Regions from separate parts of the Paenarthrobacter sp. NPDC056912 genome, predicted to be linked through region 3. Evidence: predicted binding sites of a transcription regulator. Region 3 holds the regulator's gene; each other region holds the start of a gene.
The links. The regulator HrcA, encoded in region 3, represses chaperone genes, less so after heat shock. The targets are predictions, from matches to a motif close to TTNGCACTCGNNNNNNNCGAGTGCNAA.
Positions count from the first base shown of each region.

Region 1: a site for HrcA is predicted at 3,756-3,782, ahead of ACFRJ9_RS16340 (FmdB family zinc ribbon protein). Genes of this name have one in related genera too.
Region 2: a site for HrcA is predicted at 1,818-1,844, ahead of groL (chaperonin GroEL). Genes of this name have one in related genera too.

Region 1 covers NZ_JBHUCD010000015.1:25,431-31,831, forward strand. The annotation lists gene ACFRJ9_RS16315 (SDR family oxidoreductase) at 1-372, opposite strand, end outside; gene ACFRJ9_RS16320 (hypothetical protein) at 379-1,254, opposite strand; gene ACFRJ9_RS16325 (GNAT family N-acetyltransferase) at 1,421-2,032, opposite strand; gene galU (UTP--glucose-1-phosphate uridylyltransferase GalU) at 2,039-2,944, opposite strand; gene ACFRJ9_RS16335 (5-formyltetrahydrofolate cyclo-ligase) at 3,073-3,696, shown strand; gene ACFRJ9_RS16340 (FmdB family zinc ribbon protein) at 3,843-4,097, shown strand; gene cpaB (Flp pilus assembly protein CpaB) at 4,370-4,960, shown strand; gene ACFRJ9_RS16350 (AAA family ATPase) at 4,984-6,401, opposite strand, start outside.
Region 2 covers NZ_JBHUCD010000020.1:4,126-10,526, reverse strand. The annotation lists gene groL (chaperonin GroEL) at 1-1,599, opposite strand, end outside; gene ACFRJ9_RS19170 (cold-shock protein) at 1,915-2,118, opposite strand; gene ACFRJ9_RS19165 (LytR C-terminal domain-containing protein) at 2,301-2,909, opposite strand; gene ACFRJ9_RS19160 (DUF3263 domain-containing protein) at 2,959-3,294, opposite strand; gene ACFRJ9_RS19155 (uracil-DNA glycosylase) at 3,401-4,171, shown strand; gene ACFRJ9_RS19150 (siderophore-interacting protein) at 4,224-5,066, shown strand; gene ACFRJ9_RS19145 (threonine/serine exporter ThrE family protein) at 5,125-6,401, opposite strand, start outside.
Region 3 covers NZ_JBHUCD010000003.1:105,017-111,417, reverse strand. The annotation lists gene lepA (translation elongation factor 4) at 1-1,301, shown strand, start outside; gene hemW (radical SAM family heme chaperone HemW) at 1,302-2,531, shown strand; gene ACFRJ9_RS04535 (DUF4870 domain-containing protein) at 2,562-2,975, opposite strand; gene ACFRJ9_RS04530 (DUF3097 family protein) at 3,110-3,961, opposite strand; gene hrcA (heat-inducible transcriptional repressor HrcA) at 4,187-5,194, shown strand; gene dnaJ (molecular chaperone DnaJ) at 5,245-6,372, shown strand; gene ACFRJ9_RS04515 (16S rRNA (uracil(1498)-N(3))-methyltransferase) at 6,375-6,401, shown strand, end outside.

The DNA.
Region 1 (6,401 bases), on a different contig from region 3:
GGCCTTGGAGACGTAGTACGAGTAGTTGCTCATGTCGCAGTTGATGATGGACAACGCCACGGCCTTGCCGGTTCCCGCTTGGTGAGCCGACTCCAGAAGCCGGGAACCGCCGTCGGCAAATTGCTTCCGGGCCTTCCCCAACTGCCCTTCAAGGCAGTCGACCACGACGTCGGCACCCGCGAGGGCGTCAGCCAGCCCAACGCCAGTGGTTACATCGCCCGCGTGGTACGTGGCGCCGTCGTGACGTTTCTCCGAACCTGGAGGCGGGACGTGACGGCTGAGGACGGACACTTCATGCCCGGCAGCCAGGGCGAGACGGACAACGTGGCGCCCAACCTGGCCGGTGCCGCCGGCAACGCAAAGCGTTGTCATGCGATGTTAAGCGCGGCGACGCTGCAGGACGTCGTCCAAGTTGCTGAGCGCACTCTGACCCTTGACGGAGGCAAGGGACTGGGCCGCAGCGGCGGCCTCGGCCTGCTCAACACTTTGCTTCAGGACGGGCTTGCCCACGGGCTTGGGAGCCTCGGGCAGGTCCAACGGTTCGGGAGCGGGCCGCGGGGCCTTGGCGGCCGCGACATACGTGGGCTTCGGTACCTCAACAGGCTGCCACGTGGCAGCCTTCGAGTCCGTTGCGACTTGAACGGACTTGTCGCCCGCGGCGACCGCGACCGCAAGGGCCGCCTGTCGAAGTTCGAGGGCGGACAGGCGCGCAGCCTCGGGGCTGCTCGCCTCGGCATCGAAGACCGCGGTTTCCTTCGATTCGACGGGAGACTCTTTGGGCAAGTAGCGAGCGGGCGTCGGAATAGGTGACGCCTGCGCAGCGCGGCGCGCCCGGCGTTCACGGAGATCCCGGAGTGCCAGCCTCCGCAAGATAACGACGGCGATTACGGCACCAATGAGCGACACGATCGGCAACCACACCGACCCGGCACCAAAGATGCGAAGGACTCCGGAAACCACGCCGGTCACCAGCAAGGCCAGGCCGGACAATGCCAACGTGAGTCTGGCGTAGCGGATGGTGAACGGCGTTGGCGGCAACATAACGGCGGACGGCTCGGCCATGCGGGATTCCTGGGGCGACGCCTGTGCTTTGCTGTGCATGGTCTCCATCGGTTTCTCCTGCTGAGGTGCCAAAGTCAGTACCACCCCTGCCTGCGCTTCGTCTGGTTCGTCGTCAATTACCTCTGCCGGCCCAGCGGCCGTTTGGACTTGTTGCCGCCTGTTCCGCAGAACGTAGGGCGCCACCCAGACCATCCATAGCGCGACAGTGACAACGAGTATCACTGAGCTGCTGAGAGGGAAGTCCACATTCAAAACCGTAGAAGCAAATCGCCGGGGGTTGCGGCATTGCGGCCGGTGTGTCGTGGTCGAGTCCACAAATGACTTGAGATACGGCCAAAAAGGCCCATGACCTGCCCTTTTATCCCCGAAGCCACCTGCGCAGGAGCCCCTCTGGAACCTCGTCGGAGGTCATCGCGAACGAGCGATGGTCAGCCCATTCGCCGTTGATGTGCAGATACCGTTTCCGGTAGCCCTCATCCCGGAATCCGAGCTTCTCAACAACACGGAGACTGGGTGAGTTTTCCGGCCGGATATTGATCTCCATGCGGTGCAATCCCAGCACCCTGAAGCAGTGATCGGTAGCCATGGCAACCGCCGTTGGTGCAATGCCGTGTCCAGCGCGGTCCCGGTCAACCCAATATCCCAGTGTGGCCATCATGGCCGATCCCCACACAATCGAGGAGACCGTCAGTTGCCCGACGATTCGGGGTTCGCGAAATCCCGCCGTCCGTTCAGTGATGAGGAACGGCAAGGCCGTGGACTGGCGGGCTTGGTCGTTCAGCGAGGACACCATCTGGCGGTAGCTGGGCAGGCGTCCGCCCGGAGCAGGGTTGGACGCCTCCCATGGCGCAAGCCACTCGCTGTTGCGCGAACGGACTTCAGACCACTCCCGCTTATCACGGTAACGGATGGGCCGGAGCAGCAAGTCTCCGCTTTCCAGCGTCACCGGCCAGATCGGAGAGCCGTACATCCGTTGTTACTTGGGGAGCGTGGCGGTAAAGTTGGGCAGCCACTCGCGCAGCTCGGGGCCAAGGTCCTCGCGTTCGCACGCAAGCTCGATGCAGGCCTTGAGGTAGCTGAGTTTGTCGCCGGTGTCGTAGCGGCGGCCACGGAAGACGACGCCGTACACGCCATAGCCTTCACCTTCGCCAGCTGCGAGCACCTCAAGGGCATCGGTCAGCTGGATTTCACCGCCACGGCCAGGGGCAGTCTTCTCAAGGACATCGAACACGGCCGGGTGCAGCACGTAACGGCCTATCACTGCAAGGTTGGAGGGCGCTTCTTCAGGAGAGGGCTTTTCGACCAGCTGCTTGATGCGCACGTAGCCGTCTTCGCCGATTTCCTCGACGTCAGCGCAACCGTAGGCGCTGATCTTGGAGGGCTCCACCTCGATGAGGGCAACTACGGAACCGCCGGTCTTCTGCTGGACTGCGATCATGTCGCTCAGGAGGTTGTCCCGGGCGTCGATCAGGTCATCACCCAGTAGAACCGCGAAAGGTTCGTGACCGACGTGCTGCTTTGCACGCAGGACCGCGTGGCCGAGGCCGTTGGGGTCGCCCTGGCGGACATAGTGGATGTCACCAAGATTGGTGGCCGACTGGATGGCCTCAAGCTTGGCGGTGTCACCCTTCTCGGCCAGGGTCGCTTCAAGCGCCGGCACGCGGTCAAAGTGATCTTCCAGGGCACGCTTGCTGCGCCCTGTGATCATCAGGACGTCGTGCAGGCCTACCTTGACCGCTTCTTCGACGACGTACTGGATGGCTGGCTTGTCAACCACAGGCAGCATTTCCTTCGGCATCGCCTTGGTGGCGGGAAGGAACCGGGTACCAAGACCCGCAGCGGGGATGACGGCCTTACGGACAGCGTTGTTATCGAGAGTCACCGGACTAATCTAACGGAAGGAACACATCAACGGGTAAACCCTCGCCGCAGCCGTTAGCACATTTGGGTTGCGGAACGGATGGCATGTGCGCTTTACCGGGACCAACCACACCTCACGATCGGACACAGATGGCAACGAAGGAAGAAATCCGCAGCAACCGGCGCCTGCAGCGGCGAACCCTTACTCCGGAGCAGATCGCAACAGCGGGCGCCTCCATCGCACGCCATGGAACGGCCTGGGCCGGCAGCGTCTCGGAGGGTAACTCCGGCACGTTCGCGGTCTACCTGGGTGTGGCCTTCGAACCGCCCACCCTGCCGCTCATCGAAGCGCTCCACCATGCGGGGCACCAGGTACTGCTTCCTGTCTGCGAGCCGGACCGGCAGCTCAGCTGGGTGTATTGGACGCCGTCAACGGAGTTCGTACGCTCCTCTTACGCTCCCATCGACGAACCCAAGGGCGAAAGGCTGGACAGCTCTGTGGTTGCCGGGGCCGCCGGGATCTTCATGCCAGCCACCGCGGTAGATCAGGATGGCAACCGGATTGGCCAGGGCGGCGGCTACTACGATCGGCTCCTCCATGTCCTCGACAGCTCGGGCCGGCGTCCACCCACTATCGCGGTGGTGTACGACGACGACCTGCTGCCACCCGGCGCGATTCCCGCCGAGGCCTTCGATCGCCCCGTGCGCGAAGTGCTAATGCCGTCCGGAATCGCACGGCTAGGCATCAAGGACCAGGGATCGCGGCCAGCGTGACCGGTGCTGGTGAGTTCCGGCACATCTGCTGGCGCGGGTAAACGGGACGGATGATAGAATTGGCACTCAGGCCCTGCGACTGCTAATGCGGATCTTATCCGCCACCGCTGCACAGGACCTGAACTTTGTCCTGAAGGAGGAACTCAGTGCCCACATACGCATACGCCTGCAAAGACTGTGACCATGCCTTTGACATCGTCCAGTCCTTCTCTGACAGCACCCTGACGGAGTGCCCGGAGTGCAGGGGCTCGCTTCGCAAGAAGTTCAATAGCGTTGGCGTTGTCTTCAAGGGCTCGGGTTTCTACCGCACTGATTCCCGCGATTCCAAGGGCAGTACGGTTTCGGCCGCCCCGGCAGCTCCGGCGCCTGCTGCGCCGGCACCTGCAGCAGCAGCAAGCTAAGCGCAACTTGTCCACATAGGGCCTTTGGCCGCTGTTACGCGGCCACTGCACCTGACTAACGTGGCGGCATGCCACACAAGTCATCCAGTACCCTCCTTCCCCGCGCCGTACGTTCAGCGGCCGCTGCCGGAAGCAGGCAGCCTTCAACAACGTTCCAAACGTGGCGCGCACCTTCTGCGCGCACATCCATCCGGCCCCCAGCTGTTCGGGCTTCCCATCGCCCACTTCGGTTACGCCTGGGCTCATGGGTTGCACGCAACCGTCGACTCACGGTGGCCCTTCTTCTGTGTGTGGCTGCAGGTCTTGCGGTTCAACAACTGACTCCGGTATCCGAACAGCGCGTCAACGTCCTTGTTGCCGCGCGGGATATCCCTGCAGGTACCAGCCTTATCGAATCTGACTTCACCATCCTGGGTGTGCCGGCGGACATCGCCGCTTCCGGAACCCTGGAAGACACCATGGACCTCGTGGGAAGGCAGCTCGCAACACCCTTGGGCAAGGGGCAGCTCCCCACGGAAGCAAGCCTCCTTGGCCCTGGTCTGCTCACCGGAACACCTGCGGGCACGGCGGCCGTTCCTTTGAGGATGGCCGATCCGTCTTCCATCCAGCTCCTGTCCCCCGGCCAGCTGGTGACGGTGGTCCTAACAGCGGCGGGCTCCTACGACGAGTCCAGGCAGAGCCAGGTGCTGGCCAGCCCAGTTCCGGTGCTCTGGACCTCGGCTCAAGGCGGCAAGCCCGGTGAATGGCTCGGCACAAGCGACACCGAAGGTTTGGTCGTGGTGGCCGCGAATCCCCAACAAGCAGAAAAGCTTGCCGGCGCGTCAACGCAAGGCAAGCTTTTCTTCGTTCTGGTAAACCCCTAGTGGGATTCAGTATCGGGGTACAGTCAGCCCCAGTGCGGGGGCTTCTGCTCCTTCAGCCATTGCTCATGGTCGTAGCCGGAGTCATCGCCCCAGCGCCGGGGGTCATCCTCGGCGGCTTTGGTGGGAAGAATGCCGCTGGAACCGGCCTTGGATCCGGCCGTTTTCGATTCAGCTACTGCAACCGCGCTGGAGTTGTCCTGATCTACCGGCTCTTCCGCGGAGCCGACGTCTGTGCCGGTTTCTTGTTCACTCATGGGTACTTCTTTCCGATCCCCCGCCTCACCGGAGGCATCTGCAGCGCCAGTCGGCTCGCCATCAGCCTGCCGGGCGGCGGTACTGCGGGCAAACGCGGGGTTCGCGTTGTCCAGATTCAATTGTTCAACATCCATGTCAAGGAAGCCATGCTGCGGCGACGCCGGGGTTTGGGGGATGTGGTTCTCCAGCCCCAGGTACGAACCGATCCGGTCCGCGCAGGACGACGGGTCCGTAAAGACTTCAATGGTCCACAGCGACATGTAACGCCAGCCCATTCGTTCCAGCAACTGCGGCCGCAACCGGCTCCGCTCGCGGACGCTCATGCGCCGGTAGCGTTCCGTCCCATCAGATTCGATAGCAACTGGTGTGGGGATTTCGGCGCCTTCGCGGCCGATGGTGTGCACCGGATCCGCGGCAGCGGCAATGTCCAGGACGCCATCGTAAAGGTGCCAGACACGAGCTCCCCTTGCCCGCAGGCGCTCACCGAGGTCCGCAACCAAGGGGTCCTCACCCAGCGCCTGCTCGCTGGCAACGGCACGGGAAGCAGGAGTTCCAAGATTGCTGTTCCCGGACAATTCCCGGTCCAGCAATTCGTAGAAGTCCACCGCTCCGTGAGCCAGGCGGTCCAGATCGAGGTCTTCGGGCCGGAAGCAACTGAGGACGTGCATGGAACGCCGTGCCCTGGTCATGGCCAAAGCGAAACGATTGCGGCCACCTTCAGTGGACAACGGGCCAAAGGAGTGCAGGGCACGGCCGTGTGGAGTACGTCCGTAGCCCAGCGAGAAAATGACGTGGTCACGTACGAGGCCCTGGGCGCGCTCGAGGTCCACCACGCGGAAGGATTCGGGGCCCGCGCCAAAGAACGCGGACAACAGGGAATGGTTTGGCAGTTGCAGCCTGATGGCTTCACCTATCCGCGCAGCATGGCGCAGGCTGGCCGTGACCACCGCCAAGGACGTGCGGGGCCGGAGCCGTGCGTGCTCGAACACAAGGTCCACCACGCGGTTGACCTCGGCCGTCACGGACTCGACACCCTCGTGGTCCGCCCCCGGAAGTCCCGTGCCGTCCGGGATGTACTCCACCAGGATCGATCGGTCCAAGCCTGTGACGGAACTTCCGTCGGGCAGGCGACGCAATCCGCCATCGTAGTAGTTCTTGCTCAGCTGGAGAATCAAGTCCTCGTCCA
Region 2 (6,401 bases), on a different contig from region 3:
GTCGCCACCGGCAGCCGGAGCGTTCTTCTCGGGCTTGTCGGCAACTACGGCCTCGGTGGTCAGGAAGAGACCAGCGATGGATGCAGCGTTCTGGAGAGCCGAGCGGGTGACCTTTACGGGGTCGTTGACGCCGGCAGCCAGAAGGTCTTCGTAGACGCCCGTGGCAGCGTTCAGGCCGTGGCCGGAAGGCAGGCCGCGAACCTTGTCCACAACAACGCCCGGCTCGAGGCCTGCGTTGAAAGCGATCTGCTTCAGCGGAGCGTCAATGGCAACCTTGACGATGTTGGCGCCGGTTGCTTCGTCGCCCTGCAGGTTCAGGTTGGCGAATGCCTTGGCGCCGGCCTGGATGAGGGCAACGCCGCCACCGGCAACGATGCCTTCTTCAACGGCAGCCTTAGCGTTGCGGACTGCGTCCTCAATGCGGTGCTTGCGTTCCTTGAGCTCAACTTCGGTTGCGGCACCGGCCTTGATGACTGCAACGCCGCCGGCCAGCTTGGCCAGGCGCTCCTGCAGCTTCTCGCGGTCGTAGTCGGAGTCGGAGTTTTCGATCTCGGCACGGATCTGGGCCACGCGGCCTGCGATCTGCTCGGCGTCGCCGGCACCTTCAACGATGGTGGTCTCATCCTTGGTGACAACGACCTTGCGGGCGGTACCGAGGAGTTCCAGGCCGGCGTTTTCGAGCTTGAGGCCGACTTCTTCGGAGATGACCTGGCCACCGGTGAGGATGGCGATGTCGGCGAGCTGTGCCTTGCGGCGGTCACCGAAGCCCGGAGCCTTGACGGCAACGGACTTGAAGGTGCCACGGATCTTGTTGACGATCAGGGTGGCGAGTGCCTCGCCCTCGATGTCTTCGGCGATGATCAGCAGCGGCTTGTTCGACTGCATGACCTTCTCCAGAACCGTGACGAGTTCCTTCACGTTGGAGATCTTGGAGTTGACGATCAGGATGTACGGGTCTTCGAGGACCGTTTCCTGGCGCTCAGCGTCGGTGACGAAGTAAGCGGAGATGTAACCCTTGTCGAAGCGCATGCCTTCGGTGAGTTCGAGCTCCAGGCCGAAGGTGTTGGATTCCTCGACCGTGATGACGCCTTCCTTGCCCACCTTGTCCAGGGCTTCGGCGATGAGGCTGCCGATTTCCGGGTCACCGGCGGAGATGGAAGCCGTGGCTGCGATCTCTTCCTTGGTCTCGATTTCCTTGGCGGAAGCGAGGAGCTCGGTGATGACGGCTTCAACAGCCTTCTCGATGCCGCGCTTGAGGGACAGCGGGTCGGCGCCGGCGGCTACGTTGCGCAGGCCTTCCTTCACCAGTGCCTGGGCGAGAACAGTTGCAGTGGTAGTACCGTCGCCAGCGACGTCGTCTGTCTTTTTGGCAACTTCCTTGACCAGTTCTGCACCGATCTTCTCGTAAGGATCGTCCAGCTCGATCTCCTTGGCGATGGAAACGCCATCGTTGGTGATCGTGGGGGCGCCCCACTTCTTTTCGAGGACGACGTTGCGTCCACGCGGGCCGAGGGTGACCTTGACGGCGTCGGCGAGGATGTTCAGGCCCCGCTCGAGGCCGCGGCGTGCCTCTTCATCAAATGCAATGATCTTGGCCATAACGGCGGTAGTCCTTTCGGGGACAGTCGTTAAGAAGGTACCTGTCAGATGGGGTGCCCGCGACGGACGGTCCATTGCTTGCGGCCTCTGTATGCCCCGCGCGCCGGACCTCACCCCACCAAGGTGTTTCTTGATCCTCCAGCGGCTCGAGAGGGTCCGCCACCGGGGTAAGCCGGGCCGGACTTAGCAGTCGAACCTAAGGAGTGCTAACTCAATAATTAGCACTCGACTGGGGAGAGTGCAAGCAGAGGTGCCTCTTTGCGCTATAAACAAAGGGGTTTCAGCCATTAGCTGACGTGGCGGACCAACGAAGTGCTAGGCGACGCGGACGCTTTCCGCCTGCGGGCCCTTCTGGCCCTCCCCCAGTTCGAACTCAACGCGCTGGCCCTCTTCGAGGGCTCGGAAGCCGTCCATCTGGATTGCGGACCAGTGCACGAAGACGTCGTTGCCCGTTTCATCCACAGTGATGAAGCCGTAGCCTTTTTCGGCGTTGAACCATTTGACGGTTCCCAAAGCCATGATGCCCACTTTCAGAGTAGCCAAGACCGGTTGCCGGGATCTCCGGACCGGAATCAATCCACTGTAACCACAGTCACTATCCCGGCGCTGCTGCGCAAGGGCGGGGGGCCACTTTTGTTATTGAGGCTTAACCGAGTTGAGGCTTCGGGGCCGGACCGGCGACCCGAAGCGGCTGCAAGCAGTTACTGGAAGCCGGGTCCGGCGACAACAACCAATGGTTGCTGGACGTCAGGAGATTCCACGATGGACTGGATGCCCAACAGGTTTCCCAAGGCTTCCGCGTTGGCCTTCTGCCCGGGAGCGTTGTAGAAGACCACGGAGGTCTGCTGCGGCAGTCCGCCCCAGTTTCCTACTGTGCTGAGAGTCCAACCGTCGCCTTGGACGAGGCCTGCCACTCGGCTGGCCAGTCCCGCTGTAGCGGTGCCGTTGTAGACAGCTACTGGCGTGGTCCTGTCCACAGCAGCCGAGGAGGGTGTCCCTGACGGCGTCTCAGACGGAGTCGGCTCGCCGGAAGCGACAGGTGCGCTGCTTGATTCGGTGGGTCCGGCCGACGGTGACGTCCCTGTTTGCTGGGGCGCCGGCGTCGAGACGCTTGATGACGCACTGGGTGCCACAAGCCCAAGGTTCGGAAGGATCAAGAACGCCACCAGGCCGAGCACCAAGGCCACGGCTCCAACAGTCAGAACCGGCCACAAGGTGGGGCGGGCGGTCTCCTGGGCATCACGGTGGACACCCTGCAGGGAGGTGTTTTGTGGGACCTGGTCGAATTCGTCCCTGGCAAATTTGGTCATGGTGAAGCGTTGTCCTTGCTGGTTGCTGCTGACAGATCAGCCTGGCGATTTACGCGTCGGACCCCAAGCGACGTGCAGTCCGCGCGCGCTGGCGGGACGTACGTAGTCTACGCAGTCTCTTGACGAGCATGGGATCGTGGGCCAATGCGTCCTCGGTATCGATCAGCGCATTGAGGATCTGGTAGTAGTGCGTTGCCGAGAGATCGAACAGTTCCCGGATGGCCTGTTCCTTGGCGCCCGCATACTTCCACCACTGCCGCTCCAGCGCCAGCATTTGCTGGTCCCGATCACTGAGCGGGGAGTCGCTGCGGGTCTCGGCCGCGAGGTCCTCAAGGGCCAAACCGGCGGCCTGCGGCGCCATCGGTTCCGGTGCTGGTTCTGCCACGGCACACTCCTTCGACGCTTGTTGGGGGGAAATGTCCTACCCCCATGTTACGGGTGAATAACAACGCTGTCATTCGGCGGGCCGACGCTGCGCAGGGGACAATGGCGTGGTGACTGGCGAGGATGCACTCTTTGACCTTGAACCTGCGGACGCCGGAGGCCCGGACTTCGCGGCTCTGCCTGGCCTCCCGCTCGACGAATTGATGGCGCCGGACTGGGCAGAGGCCCTCGGCCCCGTCGAAGGGCAACTCCGGGAGGTGCTGGCCTTCGTGGCGGAGCAAGCAGCCAATGGAACCCGGATCCTTCCCGCCGCCGCCAATCTCCTGCGTGCTTTCAGCCAGCCCCTGGCCGACGTCAAAGTGTTGATACTCGGCCAGGACCCGTACCCAACGCCGGGACACGCCGTCGGGCTTTCCTTTGCTGTTTCCCGCCAAACACGGCCCATTCCACGGAGCCTGGCCAACATCTACCGCGAACTTCAGGACGACCTCGGGCTTCCTGCCCGCGTCCATGGCGACCTCTCCGCGTGGACTGGCCAAGGCGTCCTCCTGCTGAACCGGGTCTTGAGCGTCGCCGCCGGGAACGCAGGCTCACACCGCGGCAAAGGCTGGGAGGCCATCACGACGGCGGCCGTCACCGCCGTCGCGAACCGTACGGATGCTGCTGGCCGCCAGAGTCCGCTGGTGGCCATCCTCTGGGGAAAGGACGCAGAAGGCGTCGTGCCGCTGCTGGCGGGGACGCCGTCTGTGGTTTCTGTACACCCGAGTCCTCTTTCGGCGTCGCGCGGGTTTTTCGGGTCCAAGCCCTTCAGCAGGACCAATGAGTTGCTCCTCCGCCAAGGCGCGGAACCCATCGACTGGGAACTGCCGGTTCTGTAACCTTCGACTCATACCCAGCTGACGCGCAGACAATTAGCTTAGGCTTACCTACATGACTGCCGCCCTCCCCGTCACATCGTCCGCCACGCGCAAGACCCGCCCCCAGGTCAACCTGACCGTCCTGCGGACGGAGCGCCTCTCGCCCCACATGGTGCGGATTGTGGCCGGCGGACCGGGTTTCAGCGACTATGCCAACAACGAGTACGTGGACCGGTACGTGAAAATCGTCTTCCCGCAGCCGGGCGTCGACTACGAGCTGCCCTTGGATCTGTGGGCCATCCGCGAGACCATGCCGCGCGAGCAGTGGCCGCACACCCGGACCTACACCATCCGTTGGGTGGACCTTGAGGCCCAGGAGCTGGCCATCGACTTTGTAGTCCACGGCGACGAAGGACTCGCTGGCCCCTGGGCTGCCGCGGCCCAACCCGGAGACTCATTGGTCTTCACCGGTCCTGGAGGCGCCTACAACCCGGCACTCGACGCCGATTGGCATCTCTTCGCCGGGGACGACGCCGCCATTCCGGCAATCGCTGCCTGCGTCGAAGTCCTCGCCGCGGATGCCCGTGGACTCGTCTTCCTGGAAGTGGATACCGAGGCCGATATTCTTCCCATAACCGCACCGGACGGCGTGGAAATCCACTGGCTGCTCCGCGAGGGTGTGCCGGCCGGATCCAGCGAACTCCTCTTGGAAGCCCTCCGAAATGCCGACTGGCTGCCCGGGCGGGTGGATGTCTTCGCCCACGGTGAGCGCGGCTACGTGAAGGGCCTCCGGGAACTGTTCTTCGTCCAGCATGGTCTGGAACGTTCGCAGGTATCCCTGTCCGGCTACTGGGCGCAGGGCCGTGTGGAGGAAGTCTTCCAGGCCGAGAAGAAACTGCCTGTGGGCCAGATCTAGGTTTCGTCCTTAAAGCCGAACGGCGCCGCCTCCTGGCGGCGCCGTTCGCTTTTTGTCGCTAGCGCCTGCGTACTCGGCGGCGCTCGTTGCTGGAAAGGCCCTTGGTCAACGGCCGGGCCAAGTTGTCGCCCAGCACGATGCCAGCCGCCACGCCCATGACGATCGCCGCGGCGTTGAGCATCCCGCCAGCGCCCACCAGGATGTCTCCTTCTTCAACGGTCAAAACATACATCGACCGGAATATAGTCAGGCCAGGCAACAAGATCAACGCTGCGGGGACTGCCACCACCAGCTGCGGGGCGCCCAGCTTGAGCGCCACCACGCGGGCCAACAGCCCGATGACCACCGCCGCTACGGCGGGCGACAAGCGGTCGCCGAGACCGGTCAGCGAGGTCCCCCACAAGACGAAGAAGCCCACTATCCCCACTGCCGCCGTCGGAAGTAACAGACGCATTTGCGTTTGTTCGGTGACGCCGATGGCCACCACCGCGATGGCAATCAGGATTGCGCGGCCCCAGAGCGGATACGCGTCCGGGAATGTTTGCGTGACGTCCAGGACAGCGCTACCCATCATGGTCCCGACGACCACCGCGACGCCGATACCCGCCACGATCGCTCCAAAGGTGAGCGCGGTGGAAAGGAAACGGCCGGCAGCCGTGACCGGGAAGCCGTTGATGGCATCTTGGACGGACGAAACGAGCCGACCCGTTGGGAGCAGCAGCAGGATTCCGCCCGCCACCACAATGGACGGAGCGATGTCCACGCCCGCCCAGCGGAGCATCAACGCGATAAAGGTCACCAGGAACGCGCACGCCATGGTGTTGAAGAAGTCCGCGGTCCGCCACCTGGCGAGTTGACGGGAGAGCAGGCTGATCAGGATGTTGGAGCCAAAGGCCACAGCCGACGCTCCGAGCCCACCACCCAGGACCCCGACAAAGACCGCCGAGAAGATACCGAAGGCAATAGTGACCATCCAGCGCGGGAACGGTTTGGCGCTGCGAATGATTTCGTTCAACCGGCGCACGGCTTCGTCGCGGCCCACTCCCCCGGCCACGATGTCTGTGACCAGTTGGTGTACCTGCGCCAGGCCGGCGTAGTTGTTGGTCCAGGAGCGCACCACGCGAAGGAGCGTGATGGGCGTCTGGTCTTTGGGCGCGTAGTTGATGGCCACCGACTGGTTGGTGATGTCCACTTCAACGTTCTTCAGGCCAAGTGCAGCAGTGACCGCAATCATGCTGGTTTCAACTTCCAAGGCACCGGCGCCGTATCGGAACATGACTTCAGCCAGGTGAAGGGCGAAGTCGATGGTTTTGCGGGCCGAGGCATCCACGCCCA
Region 3 (6,401 bases):
CGCTGCTGGACAAGATTGTCCGCGACCTTCCATCCCCGGTGGGGGATCCCGATGCTCCCGCCCGGGCCATGATCTTCGACTCCGTCTATGACACCTACCGTGGCGTCGTCACCTACGTCCGTGTAGTGGACGGCATGCTGCACCCGCGTGAGCGTATCCAGATGATGTCGACCCGCGCCACCCACGAACTCCTTGAAATTGGCGTCAGCTCCCCGGAGCCCACGCCGTCCAAGGGACTGGGTGTTGGCGAAGTCGGGTACCTGATCACAGGCGTAAAAGACGTCCGCCAGTCCAAGGTCGGCGATACCGTCACCAACCTTGCCAAGCCTGCGTCAGAGTCGTTGAGCGGCTACGCCGACGCCAAGCCGATGGTCTTCTCCGGCCTGTATCCGCTGGACGGCACGGACTATCCGGTGCTCCGCGATGCCCTGGAGAAACTCATGCTCAACGACGCCGCTCTGGTCTACGAACCCGAGACGTCAGCGGCCCTGGGCTTCGGCTTCCGCGTGGGCTTCCTGGGATTGCTCCACCTGGAGATCACCCGTGAGCGCCTCGAACGTGAGTACAACCTGGATCTGATCTCCACCGCACCCAACGTGGAGTACGAGGTCACGCTCGAGGACAAAAAGGTCATCCACGTCACCAACCCCAGCGAGTATCCCACCGGCAAGATTTCCGAAGTCCGCGAACCAATGGTGTCAGCTACGATTTTGGCGCCGAACGAGTTCGTGGGCGCCATCATGGAACTCTGCCAGAGTCGTCGTGGCGTCATGGGCGGAATGGACTACCTCTCCGAGGACCGCGTGGAGATCAGGTACCGCCTGCCGTTGGCTGAGATCGTGTTCGATTTCTTCGACATCCTCAAGTCCAAGACGCGCGGTTATGGTTCGCTTGACTGGAAAGCCGATGGCGAGCAGGTTGCCGACCTGGTCAAGGTGGACATCATGCTCCAAGGCGAACAAGTGGACGCTTTCAGTGCCATCACCCACCGGGACAAGGCTTACGCCTACGGTGTCATGATGACCGGCAAGCTCCGCGAACTCATTCCGCGCCAGCAGTTCGAAGTTCCGATCCAGGCTGCCATCGGTTCCCGCATCATTGCCCGCGAGAGCATCCGGGCCATCCGCAAGGATGTCCTTGCCAAGTGCTACGGCGGTGACATCACCCGTAAGCGCAAGCTGCTGGAGAAGCAGAAGGAAGGCAAGAAGCGCATGAAGATGGTGGGCCGCGTCGAGGTCCCCCAGGAAGCGTTCATTGCTGCCCTGACCACCGACGAGTCCAAGGACAAGGCCAAGAAGTAGATGCCCAGCGTCCTTCCTTTGGGCGATCCGGCGCCTGCGGACGGCATGTTGCCCCCGCAGGTGCTGGCTGGCGTCGAGTACCGCAAGTTCGGGCTCTACGTCCATATCCCTTTTTGCGCGGTCCGTTGCGGCTACTGCGACTTCAACACCTACACGGCCACGGAGCTCGGCGGCGGTGCGTCCCAGGACGCATACGCCGGCACGGCCGTTTCGGAGCTCGACTTCGCGGCGCTTGCCCTTGATGCTTCAGGTGTCCCGCGCCGGTCCCTGAGTACCGTCTTCTTCGGTGGGGGCACGCCAACCCTGCTCCCCGCCGAAGACCTGGCGCGGATACTGCGCGCCGCTATCGGGCATTGGGGGCTGGAGCCTGGAGCCGAGGTCACCACTGAAGCCAATCCGGATTCCGTGACCCGCGAATCCCTGCAATTGCTGGCTGATGCCGGTTTCACGCGAGTGTCTTTTGGCATGCAATCGGCAGTGCCGCACGTCTTGAAGGTACTGGATCGAACGCACACTCCAAGCCGCGTGCCTCTTGTAGTGCAGTGGGCACGTGAGGCCGGCCTGGCTGTCAGCCTGGATCTTATTTATGGAACACCGGGCGAGTCCATGGAGGACTGGCGACTGTCCCTGGAGACGGCCTTGTCCTATGGTCCGGACCACATCAGCGCATATGCCCTGATAGTGGAGGAGGGCACCAAGCTTGCGGCCCAGATACGTCGTGGCGAAGTCCCCGGAATCGACGATGACGACCACGCTGCCAAGTACGAGCTCGCCGACCAGATGATCTCCGAAGCGGGCCTGACGTGGTACGAGGTCAGCAATTGGTCGCTTACTCCCGAGCAGGCTTGCCGGCATAACCTCGCCTATTGGCGGGGCGATGACTGGTGGGGCATTGGTCCCGGAGCGCATTCGCACGTCGGCGGCGTCCGATGGTGGAACGTCAAGCACCCCACCGCCTACGCATCACGGTTGGCTGCCGGAACGTCGCCGGCCGCTGGGCGGGAAACGCTCGACGCCGACACCCGGGAAGTTGAGCGCATCATGCTTGAGGCGCGGCTCGGGACTGGTTTGTCAGTGGATGCCTTGGACAAAGTGGGCAGGCATGCCATGGCCGGACTCATTGCGGATCAGTTGGTGGATCCTGTAGCAGCGTTCAAAGGACGCCTGGTTCTCACCCTGAAGGGCAGGCTTCTCGCGGACGCTGTGGTCAGACGCATCCTGCCGGACTGACGGCCATCGCGCGGCCGCCGGCCGGGCTGGCTACTTGATCCAGCGCAGGTTGAGGCGATAGCGGTGCGGTTGCCCGTGATTGACGCGGATACCGGCGGAAACCGAGAAGCACGTCAGGGCAACCCAGATTCCGGTGGCGATCACGGCGAAGATGTTGCCCACAACAGGGAGCAGCACAAGAATGTTGGCCAGTACTGCGGCAATGGTGGGGGGAAGCGTGAAGTTCAGTGCTTCCTTTGATTCCTGGGCCGTAAACGGTCCACGGTCCCGGAAGATCAGGTAGATCAGGAGGGACGGCAGGCATCCCAGGATGCCGCCGAAGTGCGCCAAGGTAGCCCACTGCCGGTCCTCGCTGGCCGTCAGCGGGAGAGCGTTGGCAGGCGCGCCATGGTACTGGGGCTGGCCTGCGGCGCTGCCCGGTTCTTCAGGAGCGTTCTCTGACACGGTGTCTTCCTTTTGCTGTAAAGATGCTGCGGTGTTGCTGTCCCAGAATACGTTGTCGCGGGGACTTCCCGGGACCAACGCCCCGCCGGGCGCCAAGGTTGTCCTGCCGGGACCGTGTCCTCAAGCGGTGTTCATCAGGGAACAGTGAGGAAGTCGATGACTTCTTCCACCCTGCCCAACAACGAGGCTTCGAGGTCTGCGTAACTGCGCACGGCACCGAGGAGCCTTTGCCAACCCAGGCCAATGTCCTCGGCGGTTTCGTGAGGCCAACCAAACGCGCTGAGTATTCCGGTCTTCCAGTCGATGCCGCGCGGCACTGCAGGCCACTGCTCAATGCCCAGGACCTTCGGCCGGATGGCTTGCCAGACGTCAACGTAGGGATGGCCCACAATCAGCACGTTTCCGGCAGCACCGGGTACTGTCATGGCTTCTGCGGCGATGCGTGACTCCTTGGAGCCCGGGACAAGGTGGTCCACCAGAATGCCGAGTCGTCGGCCGGGGCCGGGGCTAAAAGCGGCGATGGCCGATTTGAGGTCGTCTACGCCGTGCAGAGGTTCCACGACTATGCCCTCCACCCGGAGGTCGTCACCCCAGACTTTTTCTACCAGTTCGGCGTCGTGTTTACCTTCCACCCAGATCCGGCTGGCTTTCGCTACCTGGGCGCGGTGGCCTTGCACTCTCACTGATCCGGACGCGGTACGTGCCGCCGGGGTGGTTGCGGCAGCGGCGCGCGCGGCCGGTGGCATGAGGCGGATCGCCTGCCCCTCCAGGAGAAAACCGAATCCAAGCTGGAACGACTTCGTTTTCCCGCGCCGGTCCTCCAGGGACACCACATGCATTCCGCCGGACTTTTCAACGCGGGTTACTTCGCCCACCCATCCCGACTGCACGTCTTCGAGGACCATTCCCCTCTGGACAGCTACCTCAGGAAGTTGGCGTTTAGCCGGAGCAGTCATGTCCTGCGGGCCCCAATTGTCGAAAGCCAAGGGATTCCTACCTCTTCATGCTGGGTGGTGCTGGAATTCGTACCGGGCGCAACTGATGCCGGCGCTGTCCGCCTGTTAACTCGGCGGCCGGTTTCAATGCTAGCAACGCACTGGCTCATACTAGACTTGTTAGCACTTGGGCATGTTGAGTGCTAAGTGCGGGGAGTCGTCGAGTCCCCGCGGCGTCCGGTCGAAGGACCTTGATACCCGTCAGGAGGTGGAGCAATGAGTGAGCCACGCAAGCTGGAAGTGCTGCGTGCCATCGTTGAGGATTACGTGCATTCCCGCGAGCCTGTCGGATCCAAGGCCCTCGTTGAGCGTCACCATCTTGGTGTTTCAAGTGCCACTATCCGGAATGACATGGCTGTCCTCGAAGAGGAAGGCCTCATCGCTGCGCCCCACACAAGTGCCGGCAGGATTCCCACAGACAAGGGCTACCGCCTGTTCGTGGACCGCATCTCGCAGGTCAAGCCGCTGTCGGCCGCGGAGCGTCGTGCTATCCATTCGCTCCTAGAGGGACCGGATGATCTTGATGACATCCTGGAGCGCACCGCAAGGCTCCTCTCGCAGCTGACCAACCAGGTCGCCGTCGTGCAGTACCCGCATTCAAACCGCGCTTTGGTCCGCCATGTCGAGTTCGTGCTCCTGGCTCCCAAGCAGGTCCTGGTTGTTCTGATCGCGGACACCGGCAGCGTTGGCCAGAAGGTCCTTGATGCAGGATCGGACGTGAGCAACGAGGCACTGATGCTTCTGAGGTCCCGGTTCCTTGGCAGCATCGCGGGTACGCAACTCGCGCTGTTGCCCCAAGTTCTTCCTTCGGTGGTGGCACTTTGCCCGCCGGAGCTTCGAAGCCTGGCGCAGGTCCTGGGGCATGGGCTGCAAGCGCTCAGCGACAACAGCCGTGAGGAACGCATCCTGATGGCCGGTACAGCCAACCTTGCCCGCTCCAACGTGGACTTCCCGTTGAGCATCGGGCCTGTGCTTGAGGCCTTGGAGGAACAAGTTGTCATGCTCCGGTTGTTGTCGGATATGGGCGATGACCCCCGTGGCGTGACTGTAAGTATCGGCCGGGAGAACCCCTACGACGGCTTGGCAGAGGCATCCGTCGTGGCAACGGATTATGGCTCCGGCGCCAAGGTGGGGATTCTCGGTCCCACACGGATGGACTATCCAACCACCATGGCCGCAGTTCGGGCCGTGGCCCGCTACCTTTCACGCATTCTCGGCGGCTGAAGACCGGCCCGAAGAAATAACCGCAGTACAACAAGGAAGAGATACCGACTTTGAGCAGCCACTATGACGTTTTGGGAGTCTCTCCGGAAGCCACCGGGGAAGAGATCAAAAAGGCGTACCGCAAGTTGGCGCGGAAACTTCACCCGGATGTGAACCCGGGTGACGATGTCGCGGAGCAGTTCAAGGCCGTGACCCATGCGTACGAGGTGCTGTCCGACCCCCAGAAGCGCCGCGTCTACGACGCCACAGGCAATGAGAACGGCACTGACAACGGGTTCGGCGGAGGCTATTCAGGCCAAGGGTTCGCCTTCCAGGACATCTTCGACACGTTCTTCGGGGGCGGTGGCGGCCACGGCGGACCGGCCTCCAGGGTTCGGCGTGGGCAGGACGCCCTCATCAGCGTCCGGATCGACCTCAAAGATGCCGTCTTCGGCGTCAACAAAAAGCTTGAAGTGGACACGGCCGTGGTCTGCCCCACTTGCGATGGCAGCTGCTGCCGCCCGGGCACCCACCCGGAACGTTGCGACATCTGTGGTGGCAGCGGCCAGGTCCAGCGCGCTGTCCGTTCCATTCTTGGTCAGGTCATGACAACCGCCCCCTGCGGCTCCTGTGAGGGTTTCGGCACAGTCATCAAGGATCCGTGCAATGAATGCAGCGGCCAGGGCCGGATCCGCAGCCGCCGTTCCCTGACCATCAAGGTTCCCGCTGGTGTCGCCACCGGTACGCGTATCCAGTTGTCCGGACAGGGGGAGGCTGGTCCTGCCGGCGGACCCGCAGGTGACTTGTACGTTGAGATCCGCGTCAACAACGATTCCATGTTCATGCGTGAAGGCGATGACCTCCACGCCACGTTGAGCGTGCCTATGACCGCCGCAGCCTTGGGGACCGAGCTTCAGCTGGAAACCTTTGATGGAGCCCAGGACATTGATGTGAAGGCCGGCACCCAGTCCGGCGAGATCATTACGCTCCGCGGCCTGGGTGTGAACCACCTCCGTGGCTACGGCCGAGGCGACCTCAAAGTCCACTTGCATGTTGAGACTCCGAGCAAGCTCGACCCCGCCCAGGAAGAGCTGCTGCAGCAGTTGGCGAAGCTTCGCGGCGAGCAGTTCACTGAAGGGAAGCTCGTGGCGAGCGGGGGCATGTTCGCCAAGCTCCGGGACAAGCTCGGTAACCTGTAGCGGTGAGCAACCCCGTTTTTTTCGCGCCG